2 regions of the Leeuwenhoekiella obamensis genome follow, and region 1 is predicted to be linked to the other one. Evidence: riboswitches for the same ligand, from Rfam matches in the RefSeq annotation. Region 1 holds a riboswitch; the other holds the start of a gene.
The links. Region 1 has a riboswitch for cobalamin ahead of ACZ5L8_RS04075 (TonB-dependent receptor plug domain-containing protein). Riboswitches for the same ligand answer to the same signal wherever they lie in the genome.
Positions count from the first base shown of each region.

Region 2: linked by a shared signal. The riboswitch ahead of metE (5-methyltetrahydropteroyltriglutamate--homocysteine S-methyltransferase) and the one ahead of ACZ5L8_RS04075 (TonB-dependent receptor plug domain-containing protein) in region 1 are both predicted to bind cobalamin.

Region 1 is NZ_AP029251.1:916,200-924,387, reverse strand. Features, by position in the region: gene ACZ5L8_RS04095 (DUF4252 domain-containing protein) at 1-146, opposite strand, end outside; gene ACZ5L8_RS04090 (hypothetical protein) at 173-610, opposite strand; gene ACZ5L8_RS04085 (RNA polymerase sigma factor) at 591-1,106, opposite strand; gene ACZ5L8_RS04080 (S41 family peptidase) at 1,218-2,675, shown strand; gene ACZ5L8_RS04075 (TonB-dependent receptor plug domain-containing protein) at 2,751-4,607, opposite strand; cobalamin riboswitch at 4,673-4,949, opposite strand; gene ACZ5L8_RS04070 (ABC transporter substrate-binding protein) at 5,037-6,176, shown strand; gene ACZ5L8_RS04065 (FecCD family ABC transporter permease) at 6,169-7,194, shown strand; gene ACZ5L8_RS04060 (ABC transporter ATP-binding protein) at 7,194-7,979, shown strand; gene ACZ5L8_RS04055 (hypothetical protein) at 7,992-8,188, shown strand, end outside.
Region 2 is NZ_AP029251.1:596,323-604,510, forward strand. Features, by position in the region: gene ACZ5L8_RS02730 (sulfatase family protein) at 1-1,345, shown strand, start outside; gene ACZ5L8_RS02735 (glycoside hydrolase family 172 protein) at 2,053-3,951, shown strand; cobalamin riboswitch at 4,403-4,593, shown strand; gene metE (5-methyltetrahydropteroyltriglutamate--homocysteine S-methyltransferase) at 4,776-7,082, shown strand; gene ACZ5L8_RS02745 (sulfatase family protein) at 7,349-8,188, shown strand, end outside.

The sequences.
Region 1 (8,188 bases):
TCTAATTTTGCGGCTAGCTTAAAAAGCTTAGGCTTCATGCTCATGAAAGAAACCTCTTTCATGTCTGAGAATTTATCAAACCTGTCTTGGCCATAACTCATACTGGTCATAAAAAGGGCCACTGCGATAACAAATAGTTTTTTCATTTTTCTTTGATTTAAATAGGGGTGTTTTATTTTACGTATTCTTTAGTTGTTTTTGAGAACTCATCGATCACTTTAAGTTGATCTGTTCCCTTATTCATAAAGTTTGACATCATCACGATGGCTTGCTTTGCTTTAAGCGCGGCTACATCTGCGTCTTGATAAGTGCCATAATCATTATTGTTGTTAAGGCTTCCGCCAAAAAAAGCAAAGGCTCCTATAATTACTGCGATGCTTGCTGCAACGGGTATCCAGTATAATCTTCTTTTTTCTTGGGGAAGATCAATGGTACCTGTGAACTTTTCGCCTTGAGCGCTAACAAAGGCATTAAACATAGGCACGTATAGCTCAAGATGTGGAGCGATATCTGCTCCTGAAAAATAATCTCTTAGCTCCTGCTCCTGCTGCACCGTTGTCTCGCCCTCAAAATAGGCATCAAGCAAATCTTCAATTCTCTTTAATCCCATAGCTGTGTTTTTTTATTAGACCGTCGCGAATCGCTTTACGAGCTCTAGAAAGCGCTACTCTAACGGCTGTTTCATTCATATCAAGTTGTTTTGCGATCTCTGCATTGTTAAACTGCTCTACGTCTCTAAGCTGCAAAATGATCTTTTGTTGTTCTGGTAGCGTTTCCATTAGTTTAAAAACGTGATCTACCTGATCTCTTGCTTCGGTTTGACGGGCAGTGTCGTAGCTGCTATCTTCATAATTGCTGTGTACAATTTTAAGATTGTTGCTACTTTTTGCCTTGAGCTTGTCATAACAATAATTCTTTGTTGTAGTGATGGCAAATGCTTCTACACTACGATACTCTTTGATCTTTTGTTTTTTAGTCCAAAGTTTTAAAAGAACCTCTTGAACCGCATCCTTCGCCTCAGCCTCAGAGACAAGCAATCTTCTTGCCAGCCTGTAAAGCTTATCCTGAAATGGCGAAACGATTTTTAGAAATTCGTTCTGATTCATTGTTCTGTTGTGGTTAGTTACAAGGATGACGACCCACTGTGTATTTTGTTACAAAAGATTTTCATTTAACAATAATACCGTAATTTTAAGGTTCTAAAGAAAAAGAAAATTATGAAGAAGATTTCCCTAATTCTATTGGGTTTTTGTTTGTTACTCACCGCATCATCTTGTTTTAAAGACAGAGATGATGAAGTTCAACCGGCTTCTGATCTTGAGATCAATGATTTTATCTGGAAGGCGATGAACATATGGTATCTCTACAAACCCAATGTTGCTGTACTTGCAGATGATGCATTTGAGACTGATGAAGAGTATACAGCTTTTCTTAATAGTTATGATTCGCCAGAGAGTTTCTTTTATGATGGATTGGTAGATCAAAACAACGATCGCTTTAGCTTTATCACAGACGATTATATTGAGCTTGAGAATTCTTTTGCAGGAGTTACTCTGCAAAATGGTATTGATTTTACACTAAGACTTCAACCAGGAAGTAGTGTAAATGTTATGGCGGTAGTGCGCTATGTTGTACCTGGCAGTCCGGCAGATCAAGCAGGAATTGAGCGCGGCGATATTTTTAATAAAATTGATGGCCAGCAATTAACTGCAACAGGCAACTCTTTATCAAACGCTTCGCGCGTGTTACTTAGTCAAGACAGCTATACCATTGAACTTGCAACTTATAATGGTTCTACCGTTCAATCTACCGGCGAAACCATAGATCTTAATAAAGTAGAACTTACTGAGAATCCTATTCTCGTTGCTAAGACGCTAGATGTAAATGGCGAGAAAATAGGATATTTAATGTATAACTCATTCACAGCAAACTTTGATAAACAGCTTAATGATGCTTTCGCGGAATTTAATTCTAACGGAGTAACTGATCTTGTTTTAGACCTACGTTATAACGGTGGTGGTTCTGTGCGCACAGCAACAGATCTTGCAGCGATGATCACAGGTCAATTTGATGGAGAAATATTCTCAACTGAAGTTTGGAACCCGCAAATCCAAGAAATATTTAGACAACAAGATCCTGAAACGCTTAATAACAGATTTAATACAAAAATCAAAACGGGTGAAGATATTAATAGCCTAGAGCTAGGACGTGTTTTCATTATCGCAACAGGAAGTTCTGCTTCTGCCAGCGAGCTTGTAATTAACGGCTTGACTCCTTATATAGATGTAACTCAAATAGGGACAACTACTGTGGGTAAGTTTCAAGCGTCAACTACATTTTATGATAGCGAAGCGCCAAACTTTCAGCGTAATGATGCAAATCCTAATCATACTTATGCAATTCAGCCATTGATCTTTACTTCTGCAAATGCTGCGGGTACAACTGGTTTTGTAAATGGTATTGATCCTGATGTTGAAGTAGAAGAAAATGTATTTGATCTAGGTACGCTAGGTGATGTGAACGAACCACTTTTGGCTGCAGCCTTAAACGAAATAACTTCTACGCGCTCGTTTACCAAACAAAGAGCAGACTTTAAAGTTTTACCAACTGTTGGTGAAAAAGGTATGGAAAACCTCACGTATCAACGCATGTACGTAGATGTCGTGAAAAAATAAAACTCAATTATAGTCAATAAAAAATCCGATGAGCGATCATCGGATTTTTTATTAATCTTCATTTTAGAGATTCATTTAGAACTCCATGTTGAAACCAAATCTAAAGTTTCTTCCTTTTGTAGTGTAGCCTACCAGCTCAGTATATTGCTCGTTAAAAATATTACTGAAACCCCAGAAGATATTCACTTTGTCCTCAAGAATTTTTCGACTTACGTACAGGTCAACAAGGTTAAAAGCATCAAGTTCTACGTTTCCGCCGTTTACAAAGTCAGCATCTGTGCGACTTCCGGTATATTGATAGCTCACTTGTGCAAAACTCTTTTTGTCAAGATCAATACCTAAAATCGCATTGGCTTTATGTTTCGGGATACGCAGCCCTTGACGGTCTAGACTTTCCACGAAAGTGTAATTTGCTCTAAAACGCAACCAATCTGTTGGGTTAATTTCAGCCTCAGCCTCTACTCCACTCACGGTAAAATCTTCGTCAACGTTAAGGTAAAGTGCCTCATACGTGTCAAAATCGATCGTCACATAATTGATATAATTTTGCTCAAGACGGTTAAAGTAGTTTGCGCTTACGCGGAAAATACCTTTGTTCAACTCCACCCCACCTTCAATGGTTCTGTCTTCTTCTGGCTCTAGCTCAGGATTCGCTCCATACGGACCGTACAATTGTGAAAGCGACGGCGCAATGTAAGAAGTCGCATAACTCCCGAAGAATTTCACATAACCATCATTGATATCAAAACGATATGACGGATTTAAATTATAAACCGCGTGGCTACCATAATCGCTATGATTGTTAAGACGAGCGCCAGCATTTACATTCAACCCAAAGTCTGAAACGTAAACCACATTTGCATACGGATCAGCATTTGTGCTACTTTTTTGTTCGCCATATTCTGTGCGACCTTCCACATAATTAAAACCAAAAACGGTATAAAACTGCTCACCAAACGTGTAACGGTTATACAGATCCAGCACATAGCTATCTGCTTCATAAGCGCTAGGATAGTTAGATTCAAAAGCGCGGTCAATAGTATTGTATGCTGCATTTAGAACGATTTTACCATTATTGTACCCAAAGTCACTGGTAAGACCTATACGCTTCTGCTCGCTAGTAGCGATAAAATCTGCATCCTCCAGCGGAAAAGAATTATCATAAGCGGCATCATACGTTTCATAATCTGCATAAACACCCACGTTAAGATTTTGGCTTAAGCCATAACCCACTTTTGCATTATAATTTTGACGACTAAAGGGATCAGACTCAGTTCCCTCAACCGCCGAAAGCCCGTCAGTTTTTTGATGACCAAAACCAACCTGATACGTGAATTTATCAAGCGAACCGCTCACATTAATATTATTACGAAAATCTGCCAATGTAAAATCGCGGTCATCCTGCGCTTCGTTAGTTCCCGTAACACTTGTCACGCTCGCATGAATACTATTTTCTGAAGCTTTTTTAGTAGTAATATTAATTACTGCAGCTGCAGCGCCGCTACCATACAATGTACTCGCAGCACCTTTAATGATCTCGATACTTTCAATAGTATTTACATCTAGCAGACGCAAATCATAATCATTTGCGATTTGCGATGGGTCGCTCATTTGCACACCATCAATCACCACAAGAACCTGGCGATTATTCCCGCCGCGCACATAGTAACTCAAGTTTTGCCCGGCGTTGCTTCGGCTACCGTTAATTTCCATTCCGCTTACAGTGTTGATGATCTCTGCAAGCGACTTCCCAGGATTTTGTTTTAGTTCTTCCTGCGTGATCTTTACAACAGCTTTACCACTGTTTTCGCGTTTAAGCGGCGTCTTAGAATCTGTCACCACTACTTCACTAAGTTCTTCTGGTTGCTGTTGCGCAAACCCAGAAAAGCAAGCCAATACACCGGCTGCAAACACATACTTTTTTGTGTTCATTTTTAAATTGATTAATACGGAAAAAGGCATGAAAATCTCTCATGCAAACCTTTATCCCGAAGGTTTTACAATAGTGAAAAATGGCAGGTCTCCTGGCTCGCCTGGTGCACGGCCTTCCCATCACGCGAGGTGAAAGTGGCTGGAGTGTGCATTTTTCGCTTAAAGCGAAAGGCATACAGTTGCGGGAACAGCGCAGATTAAAAAGAAAAAGAGTTAGATTAAGGAGAAAAGACGATGTCTAATATCTCATTTCTATATTCTCAAATCTCATTTTTCCTGCTTCCCTTTTAATGACGTATCTCAAAAAAATTGAGGTAGTCAACCAAAATTCGGCGGCGAAGGTATGGCAAATAAGTTTGCAAGCATATCAAATCGCAGGATTTTGTTGAATGATTATTGCATACTTTTGAACAATAATTAAATCACGTTTTGAAAATAACGAGACTACTTACTCTTTTTTCGCTGTTTTTGGTTTTGGCTTGCGCCAAAAAGAAATCCAATGAAATCCAGCTTAAATCCGGAAAACAGATTGAAATAAAGCATGCTGACGGTTTTAAAATCACAGAATTTGAAGGTTTTAAAATCATTACAGTTACCGAAGCTTTCCCTGATGCAAAGAAAGATTTTGTGTATGCTTTAGTAGAAGAAAATATAACGCTACCAGATTCTATAAAAGCAGATGCAACGGTTAAAATTCCGGTGAAAAACATTGTGGTTACAAGCACCACACATATTCCCTCGCTTGAAATGCTTGGCGTGGAGAACACCTTAAATGGCTTCCCTAATCTTGATTTTATTTCTTCAGAAAAGACCAGAGCGCTTATCAACGCCGACAAAATTGAAGAGTTAGGACAAAATGAAACCATCAATACAGAAACCACGATAAATCTCAATCCAGATGTTGTTGTAAGTTTTGGCGTAGAAGGAGAAAACAAAGCGCTGGAATCTCTCAAACGTGCAGGAATTCCTGTGGTTTATAACGGTGATTGGGTTGAGCGCGACCCGCTAGGTAAAGCTGAGTGGATTAAGTTTTTTGCCGCTTTCTACAATAAATTAGAAGTTGCTGATTCCATTTTCTCTGAAATAGAATCAGAGTACGTAAAAACTCAAAAACTTGCCGCTTCCGCGAAAGCGAACCCAACGGTATTAAGCGGTGCTTTATTTAAAGATGTTTGGTATTTGCCTCGAGGCGAAAGTTGGGCAGGCCAACTCATAGCTGATGCAAATGCACAATACATCTACGCAGATTCTGAAGGAACAGGAAGTCTTTCTCTAAGCCTGGAAGAAGTGCTCGACAAAGCACAAAACGCTGATTTTTGGATTGCCCCCAATGCCTTTGAATCGTACACCGAAATGAAAAATAGCAGCGATGCTTATGCGCAGTTCAAAGCCTTTCAGGAAAAGAAAATCTATGGTTTTGGGTCGGCAAAAGGAGAAACCGGCGGACTGCTCTATTATGAAGTCGCGCCAAACAGACCAGATTGGGTTTTAAAAGACCTTGTAAAAATCTTTCATCCTGAACTGGTTCAGGAATATGAACCTCATTTTTTCAAGCCATTAAATGATTAGTAAAAACTACACAAAAACGTTTCTATTTCTGGGCGCCCTAGTGATGATTGTCTTCTTGGCAAATCTCGCTTTGGGCTCTGTTTGGATTCCGCTTGATGAAGTTTTGAGTATTCTTTTTGGCGGTCAAGCCAAAAAATCAGCTTGGCAATATATCATCTTAGATTATCGCTTGCCTAAAGCCATTGCTGCTATTCTCACAGGCAGTGGGCTCGCAGTCGCCGGACTCATGATGCAAACGTTTTTCAGGAATCCTCTGGCGGGACCATTTGTTCTAGGGATAAGTAGTGGCGCGAGTTTAGGGGTTGCACTTTTGATTTTAGGCAGCGCAGCAATTGGTGCTTCTACATTTGCCACAACAGGAAATTGGGGTACGGTAATCGCAGCGAGTTTGGGAAGTTTTTTAGTGTTGAGCATCGTCATGCTCGTGGCCGCAAAAGTAAGAGACGCCATGGCGCTTTTAATCATTGGGTTGATGTTTGGGAGTTTGACGGCTGCCGTGGTAAGTATTTTAGCTTATTTCAGTCCGGCATCAGAATTACAGCGGTATATTTTTTGGTCTTTTGGTAGCTTGGGCGATATCTCATGGCAAGGCACAGGAATTTTAGCGCTTTGTTATTGTATTGGTCTTGCGCTCGCTGTACTTTCAATAAAGACGTTAAACAGCCTTTTACTTGGCGACCAGTACGCACAGACTTTGGGCGTAAGCCTTAAAAAAAGCCGCTTCATCATCATAATCGCCACTAGTATTTTAGCAGGAAGTCTCACGGCATTTACCGGTCCCATTGCCTTTGTTGGTCTTGCGGTACCGCATTTGATTCGGCAGGTTTTTAAGAGCAGTAATCACTGGATTTTATTGCCGGCATGCATGCTAGGCGGAGCCTTGCTCATGCTTATTTGTGACAGCATCGCGCAAGCGCCATTAAATAGTTTTACGCTTCCCATCAACGCCATAACTTCGCTTGTGGGCGCTCCGGTCGTGATCTGGTTGCTCGTTAGAAAACGTAAATTGATATTTTAATGTCTAGCCCAGAAAACATATTAAGCACTCAAAATTTGAGTATTGGTTACAGCAAAGATTCGGTGGTTGCGCGGGATATTAATTTGGCTTTCGCCAAAGGAGAAAACATCGCAGTAATAGGTGTCAACGGCTCTGGGAAATCAACATTGCTACGCTCTCTTTCCGGGCTTTTGCCAGCGTTATCAGGTGAGATTCGCTTTCGCGGAAGCGATATACAGAGTTTTGCTCCTGAGACTTTGAGTCAAAAACTAAGCATAGTGCTTACTTCGCAACCTATTTCAAAAAATCTAAGTGTTAGCGAACTTGTAGCTCTAGGAAGGCAACCGTATACAAATTGGCTGGGTCGCCTGACGCAAAATGACAAAAAAGCGATTTATGACGCGCTCGAAGCGACGCAACTTCTTGAACTAAAAAACAGAAAATGCCATACGCTTAGCGATGGTCAATTGCAGCGTGCCTTGATTGCTCGCGCTCTTGCTCAAGATACAGACATCATAGTTCTTGATGAACCTACAACACATCTTGATTTGCACCATAAAGCATCTATTTTTCAGCTGCTGAAAAAGTTCAGCCAAGAGTTGGGCAAAACCATGATTTTTGCCACGCACGACATAGAATTAGTGCTGCCGCTGTGTGATAAAATGGTAATCATCAAAGACGGAAAAACCATTTTTGACACACCAGAAAATCTCGTGAGCTGTGGACATTTTGATGATTTATTCCCGTCTAAAATCGTTGCTTTTGATAGAGAGCAGAAAAGGTTTTTGATAAAAGATAACTCTTAATCTTCACAATAAATGAAAGATAAATTTCTTGTTTTTGGAGGATTATTCATGTTCATCGTCAGCCTAATCGGGGTTAGGAATGGTTATCTAGATAATGAAACCTTAAAATATAACCATAAGGTAAAAGTCAATATAATAGGCTTTTCAAAATACCGGAGAAACGACTATTTTCTCGATATTGTATACAAAAGCGATACAATAATAAAGAG
Region 2 (8,188 bases), 320 kb from region 1:
CGTGAAGTTCGTTAACGGTTATGCCACTTCGGCGACGTGTTCGCCCAGCCGCTATGCGCTGTTGACGGGCGAGTATCCATGGCGTAATGATGATGCTAAGATATTGCCTGGCACCGCGCCCTTGCTCATTGATACCGCACAGGCTACCGTGCCCAAAATGCTTAAAAAGGCAGGCTATGCCACTGGGGTCGTGGGTAAATGGCACCTGGGGCTGGGCAATGGTAATGTAGATTTTAATAAAGAGATCAGTCCGGGGCCCAATCAGGTGGGGTTTGATTACAGTTATATCATGGCGGCGACGCAAGACCGCGTGCCCACGGTGTATATCAAGGATGGCAGGGTAGAGAACCTGGACCCTAACGACCCCATACAGATAAGTTATACTGAGAATTTTGAGGGTGAGCCTACCGGCAAAAACAACCCCGAACTGTTGAAGCTTACCTACCACCACGGGCATAATAACAGTATTGTAAATGGCATACCGCGTATAGGATTTATGAAAGGTGGCGAGAGCGCCAAATGGAAGGATGAGACCATGGCCAAAAACTTTCTCACCCATGCGCAAGACTATGTAAAAGCACATAAAAACGAACCGTTCTTCTTGTATTACGCCTTACAACAACCCCACGTACCGCGCACCCCATCACCTGAATTTGTGGGCAAAAGCGGAATGGGAGCCAGGGGAGACGTAATCCTAGAGGCAGATTGGGCTGTGGGGCAGCTTATTAGTACGCTTAAAGCGGAAGGGCTGCTGGAGAACACCCTCATTGTTTTTTCAAGCGACAACGGCCCGGTGCTTAACGATGGCTACAATGATGAAGCAGTAGAAAAACTAGGAAACCATACACCTTGGGGACCCTTGCGCGGCGGAAAGTACAGTCTGTTTGAAGCGGGTACGCGTGTGCCGTTTGCCGTGTATTGGGAAGGAAAGATACAGCCTAGGGAGAGCGATGCGCTTATTTCGCAGATGGATTTGTTTGCTTCCATCAGTGCTTTGGTGGGACAAGAAGAAGCAGGCGCTGACAGTAAGAACATGCTAGGCCTTATCATGGGCAAGACCGATGACGGTAGGGCAGAACTTATACTAGAAGCAAGTGGCCGCACGGCATTGCGCAAAGGCGATTGGGTAATGATTCCACCGTATCAAGGTCCTGCAGTGGAAAAACAGGTAAATATCGAGTTGGGCAACAGCGATGAGTTCCTTTTGTATAATCTTAAAGAAGATGAGGGACAGCAAAATAATTTGGCGCAAGCCAACACAGAAAAACTACAGGAAATGATAGAGGCTTTTAAAACCATCCGCGGCGGCCTGAACAGCGACGTGGAGCAGCTTGAGTTGAAATAAGATGTTAGATGTTAGTACTGAGTACAAAGTATTAAGTACAAAGTACAAAGTGGTTTATTTCGGCTCTGGGTGAAAACTGGGAAAGTAGAAAGTAGGAAAAAGAAATTAGAAATTGGATTAGTACAAAGTTTAATCTGTAACAAAGTGATATTTCGGTTCTGCTCGATAAACGGAAAATAGAAAGTAGAAAAACGAAATTGGATTAGTACAGAGTATTAAGTACAGAGTACAGAGTACAAAGGACAAAGAGGTGTTATTTCGGCTCCGCTCAATGAACTTAATTAGTCTTAAGTCAATTTTTCTTTTTGGTTCTTAGTTTACCGGCCTTTTTTTATTCCGTAGTAATTGTAGGAGACTTTTAGCGTTGGGCAGAGGAGCGATGGACTAGTGCAACGGTTTCCATCGTGAATGATAAAAAGTTTCCGTCACAATTCAAGGAATAAAAAACAAGCCTAGATTTTTTTGTTTCTTTTTTCATCAATGGAAAAAAGAAGAAAGTTTAAAAAGAAAAGATTATTTATAACAACATGTTATTTCGACTCCGCTCAATAACCAGTAGATGTTAGTACAGAGTATTAAGTATAGAGTACAAAGTATAGGTTATTGCTAAGTCTTACCAATCAGGCTGTTTGCAATAGGTAAAAAGCATAAAACAAAGCTTAGGGTAAATTAACTACCTTTAGATAATTATGAATAATCTATCGGTTTTGAGAACAATTATTTTATTCGCCATTTTACTCACAGGGGGTACGGCGCTGTTTGCTCAGAGTAAGAGTATCAATATTAGTACAGAGCTAGAGAAGCTAAGTACATTTGATAAGCTTCCGCAATATGTGGATGATACTAAGTTACTGCAGGTGTCATCCTATGACACAACGGGTGGTAATAATGACGGTTTTAGTGGTAAATACTCCTTTATACGAAAAACTGAAGATAGTAGTCTGGTGATCTTTGAAGCAAAGGGAAAGGGTGTGATCAATAGGATCTGGACACCAACACCCACTACAGATACGCTTGATTTTTATTTTGGCGAAAGCCAGAAACCTCAATACTCAATTCGTTTTTTAGATCTGTTTAGCGGTAAAGTATTTCCATTTGAAGCTCCGCTTTGCGGTAATGAGGTAGGCGGATATTATTCATATTTTCCTATACCATTTAACAATGGATGTAAGATCATTCTTAGAGGTAAGAAGCTAGAGTTTTATCAAATACAACATACTATTTATCCTGATGATCAGGAGGTTGAAAACTTTAATGTTTCAGATGTTAATACTATTAAAGATCAACTTAAGACATTAGTAGAAACTTGGGATAAGCCACTGATAATTAAAGCAGATAAAAAGATTCATGTAGAAAAGGTTTTGGCTCCAGGCCAAAGTATAACACTTGCAGATTTTTATGAGGGTGGTAGGATCATGGGATTTCAATTATCTCACGCTGATCTTTATGAAGGTTTACAAAAGCAGGTAGATATTAAAATCACTTATGATGACGAAACTACGGCAGCCATATATATGCCAATTGCAGATTTTTATGGGTATGCCTTTGGCAAGACCTCTATGCAAAGTGTACTTATGGGGACTAAGGATAACGTGAATTACTTTAAATACCCGATGCCTTATGATAATAAAGCGCGTGTAGAATTGATCTATAGAAAACTAGGGGCAGGAGAAAAGAATATTCCTATAGTTGCCGATATATATTGGTCTGCAGATAAACGCAAAAGTAAAAAAGAGGGTAAGCTTTATGCATATTGGAATAAGAATAGTAATCCCGCTCTGGGAGAGCCACATGTGTTATTAGAAGGGAATGGAAGAGGACATTATGTGGGTACAATATTACAAGCACAGGGGCTTAATCCCGGGATGACTCTTTTTTTTGAAGGAGATGATGTCACTATCATAGATGGTGAAATGCGTGTGCATGGTACAGGTAGTGAAGATTACTTTAATGGTGGTTGGTATGCATTATTAGATAGATGGGATAGAGGCATCAGTTTACCACTCTATGGAGCGCTTGATTATTCTTTACCCTATGCAAGAACAGGTGGATATCGACTTTTTATAGCTGATAAGATGCCGTTCACAAATGACATACAACATACTATTGAGCATGGCCCTGAAGATAATAACATGCCTGTAGACTATACTTCTGTGGCGCTGTATTATGCAAATAAGAATATAGTATCAACACAAACTCAGCCTACTAATAAGATGAGTGTTGTGCATATACCAGAGACATATATGTTATATCCACAGTTGATGAAGTATAGCTTTGCTGGTAATGTGCTTGTAGATCACACTACATTTACTTCAAGAGATGGGCAGATGCGTATAGAGCTTAGCGAAATACCTAATGGGATGTACAAACTTTATGCAGACATTGGTAAAAGCCCTAGAGGAACTAAAGTAGAACTTTGGCAACGTCAAAAGCAGGTGGGCGATGTGGTGGACTTTTATTCAGATACCACAGTAGATGAGCAGAAACTATACCTCTGTGATCTGGAAATAAATAACTTTAGCCAGACACTCACTATACGCTTTATGCCTGGTGAAGAGCGCAAAAATCAAATACGTATTAACAGACTGATTTTGGATAAACAGTAGGCACTGAGATCAGTGAAAAGGGTTTTATTTCGGCTCTGGGCGATAGCCAGTAGAGTTGTTTGTTGATAGAAAAGTAGAAAAACGAAATTAGAAATTGGATTAGTACAGAGTATTAAGTATAGAGTACAAAGTTTAATTTGTAACAAAGTGTTATTTCGGCTCCGCTCAATAACCAGTAGTGTTGCTAGTTGTTAGTGCAGAGTATTAAGTACAAAGATTGGATTAGTCCTAAGTCATACATCCATCGTATTTCATCCCTCTTCTTTCAAGCATTCTAATTTCTACTTTCGTATTTCATTATTCGTCCCTCAAGCTTTCTAATTTCTACTTTCGTATTTCTAATTTCTCACTACTTTGTACTCACTACTTAATACTTAAAACGCAACTAGCGATAAAAAAGAAAGCATACCAAAAAGACAATGCCTACATTTACCGCTTAGTTCTTTACATATTTTCATCTATCGGAAAGGGTTACACATAACGTGCATTAATAGGGAATCTGGTGCAAATCCAGAGCTGTCGCGCAACTGTAAGTAACATGATTAGATTTTATCCTTGCGTACCACTGTAGGCCACAAGCCTATGGGAAGGTCGATAAAGTCTGTTATAAGTCAGGAGACCTGCCTTTTTCCGCTATGGCTTTGCTTTCGCGGTCTGAAGCAAAAAGTCAGGTTTGGTGCAGTTTTATTAAGTACGGCATAAGGATAGTTATGTCTGTACACTACAACCCTGCGCTACATCTTCTTTTTACATATCGCGTTTGCATGGCAGAGAATCATGCCAGGAACTTTTAACTAATTGTATCATTTTAAAGTTAAAAGAAAATGCAAACACACATTCTGGGCTATCCGCGTATAGGTAGCCAGAGAGAATTGAAACGCGCCTGCGAAAACTACTGGGCAGGTAAGATTTCATTTGATGAACTTTGGAAAACGGGGCATGACATCCGTGTGGCCAATTGGAAACTGCAGCAGCAAGCCGGTATTGACCTGATTCCGTCTAACGATTTCTCGTATTACGACCAGGTGCTTGATATGTCGCTTACCGTAAACGCCATCCCATCACGTTATCATGAGGTTATCCTTAAGCAAGGCAATACAGAGAACGACCTCTATTTTGCCATGGCGCGTGGGTATCAACAAGACGGTCTGGACATCAAAGCGATGGAAATGACCAAGTGGTTTGATACCAATTATCACTACATCGTACCTGAATTCAGTAAAGACCAGCAGTTCTCGTTGTTCTCTACCAAGGTGATAGAAGAATTTAAGGAGGCCAAAAAAAAAGGCATACTCACAAAACCCGTATTGCTGGGCCCGGTAACCTATCTTTTGCTGGGTAAGGAGAAGGAGAGCGGTTTTCACCGTATCGAGCTGCTTAAAAAACTTTTACCCGTTTATCACGAAATACTGGAGCAGCTAACCGCAGAAGGGGCAGAGTGGATTCAGTTTGACGAGCCGTTCCTTGCGCTTAACCTATCGCCGCAGGAGCAGGAGGCCTATCATCTCGCTTACGCGGAAATAAAACAAAAACACCCAAAACTTAAAACCTTGGTCGCTACCTATTTTGAAGGATTGCGTGATAACACCGCATTGGCAACGGCATTGCCGGTTTGTGCATTGCATGTGGATTTGGTTCGTAGCCCAGAGCAGTTTGATACTGTACTTAACGCTGTGCCAGAACGCTTGTCACTATCTCTGGGATTAGTAGACGGTCGCAACATCTGGAAGAACGATTTCGAGAAATCGTTACAAACTATTGAAAGAGCCATTGACAAGTTGGGCGCAGACCGAGTGATGCTAGCACCTTCTTGTTCGCTACTGCATACGCCGTGTGACCTGGGTAGCGAGACATCGCTGAATGCGGAGATAAAACAATGGTTGGCTTTCGCCAAACAGAAAGTGGACGAGATAGCCAGGTTAAGAACATTGGTTGTTAATCCGCAGGATAATGGGGCACAGCAAAAACTAGTAGCCAATACACAAGCCATTGCCAGTAGAAAAAGCGCTGCATTGATTCATGACACGGCTGTAAAAGAACGCGTAGCAAACATCACCGAAGCTGATGATAAACGACAGAGCACCTTTGAACACAGACAAGCATTGCAACATGCAAATCTGAATCTCCCAGAATATCCCACGACTACGATAGGTTCCTTTCCACAAACCGCTGAGGTGCGCAGATGGCGTTCACAGTTTAAAAAAGGTAATTTAACCGCAGAGGAGTATGATGCCTTGCTTAAAGAAGAAACCCGTAAAGCGATACGCTGGCAAGAAGAAATAGGTCTGGATGTATTGGTGCATGGCGAGTTTGAACGCAATGATATGGTAGAATACTTCGGCGAACAGCTGAAGGGTTTTGTGTTCACCAAATTCGGGTGGGTGCAGAGTTACGGTAGCCGTTGTGTGAAACCACCTATCATTTATGGCGATGTATCACGGCCGCAAGCAATGACCGTAAGCTGGACGCAATATGCACAGAACCTTACCTACATACCGGTAAAAGGGATGTTGACAGGGCCGGTAACAATACTGCAATGGTCTTTTGTAAGGGATGATCAACCTCGTATGGAAACCTGCACGCAGATAGCGCTAGCCATCAGGGATGAGGTTGTAGACCTAGAGCAAGCCGGGATCAAGGTCATCCAGATAGATGAGCCGGCAATACGTGAAGGATTGCCCTTGCGTCAAGAAGACTGGCAAAACTATTTGCAATGGGCGGTGCGCGCCTTTAGGATCTCGGCAAGTGGCGTTAACGATGCCACACAGATCCATACCCATATGTGCTATTCTGAGTTTAACGACATCATACAGCATATCGCAGCTATGGATGCCGATGTGATCACCATAGAATGCTCACGCTCGCAAATGGAGTTGCTTGACGCTTTCGCGGAATTTAATTATCCCAATGAGATAGGTCCTGGGGTGTATGATATTCATTCCCCACGGGTGCCGTCTATGGTGGAAATGGTAGAACTTTTGGCGAAAGCCAAAAAGGTAATATCACCATCCCAACTATGGGTAAACCCAGATTGCGGACTCAAGACCCGCCACTGGGAAGAGACACGCCTGGCGCTGATAGCCATGGTGAACGCAGCGCGTGAGATGCGCGCGGTAGAAGCAACCGTTTAACTATAATCGTGGGACCCTTCAAGAAATTGAGGGGTTTCTTTTTAGTGTACAAACTTATGTTTTGTAAACTTTTGATTTTCTGCATTAAAGATTATATTTTTTTTTTTGAGGGTGTTCAATTTTACCATGATTGGCTACAGGATTTACAATGAATTCCGCAGAGTAGGGATATATTGCATTTCTATTTTAAATCGCATCTCATGAATTCTTACCGACTGTCCGGCCTGTTTTTGTTTTTAAGTTTTGTGTTGTTGGGGAACACCCTAATGGCTCAAAAAGCAAAGGATAAACAACCTAACATTATCCTTATCATGACAGATGATCAAGGATGGTTTGATGTGGGGTTTAATGGGAATAATGTTGTTAAGACTCCGCATCTGGATGCAATGGCTGGTAGGGGAGTGATCTTTGACAGGTTCTATTCGGCATCTGCGGTTTGTTCGCCTACGCGCGCCAGTTTTATAACAGGACGAAATCCGTTGCGCACAGATGTGCCTTATGCAAATAGCGGTCACTTGCGTCAAGGAGAGATCACCATACCAGAGCTTTTAAAGAAAGAAGGATATGCTACTGGGCATTTTGGTAAATGGCATTTGGGTACTTTAACCACTACAGAGCCAGATGCAAATAGAGGAGGTAAAGCAAAATTTATAGATGAGTACACCATCCCGTCAGAACATGGGTATGATGAGTTCTTTTGCACCGAATCTAAAGTGCCTACATACGATCCCATGGTAAATCCGGTGAATTTTAAAGAAGATGAGAGTAAGCATTTTGGGTGGCGTGCTGTAGAAGGAAAGTCAGCTGTGCAGAGCTACGGCACCGCATATTGGACGGGAGAAAACATCAAAGCTGTAGATAATCTAGAAGGCGATAACTCTAGAGTTATCATGGATAGAGTATTGCCTTTTATAGAAAAAGCAACGAAGCAAGAGCGATCATTCTTTACAACAGTTTGGTTGCACACGCCGCATTTACCTGTGGTAACAGATAAAGAGCATCGCGATATGTATAAAGACCTAAGTCTAGAAGAGCAATTGTATTATGGTTCAATTACCGCAATGGATGAGCAAATAGGTAGACTTTGGGAAACCCTAAAAAAGCTT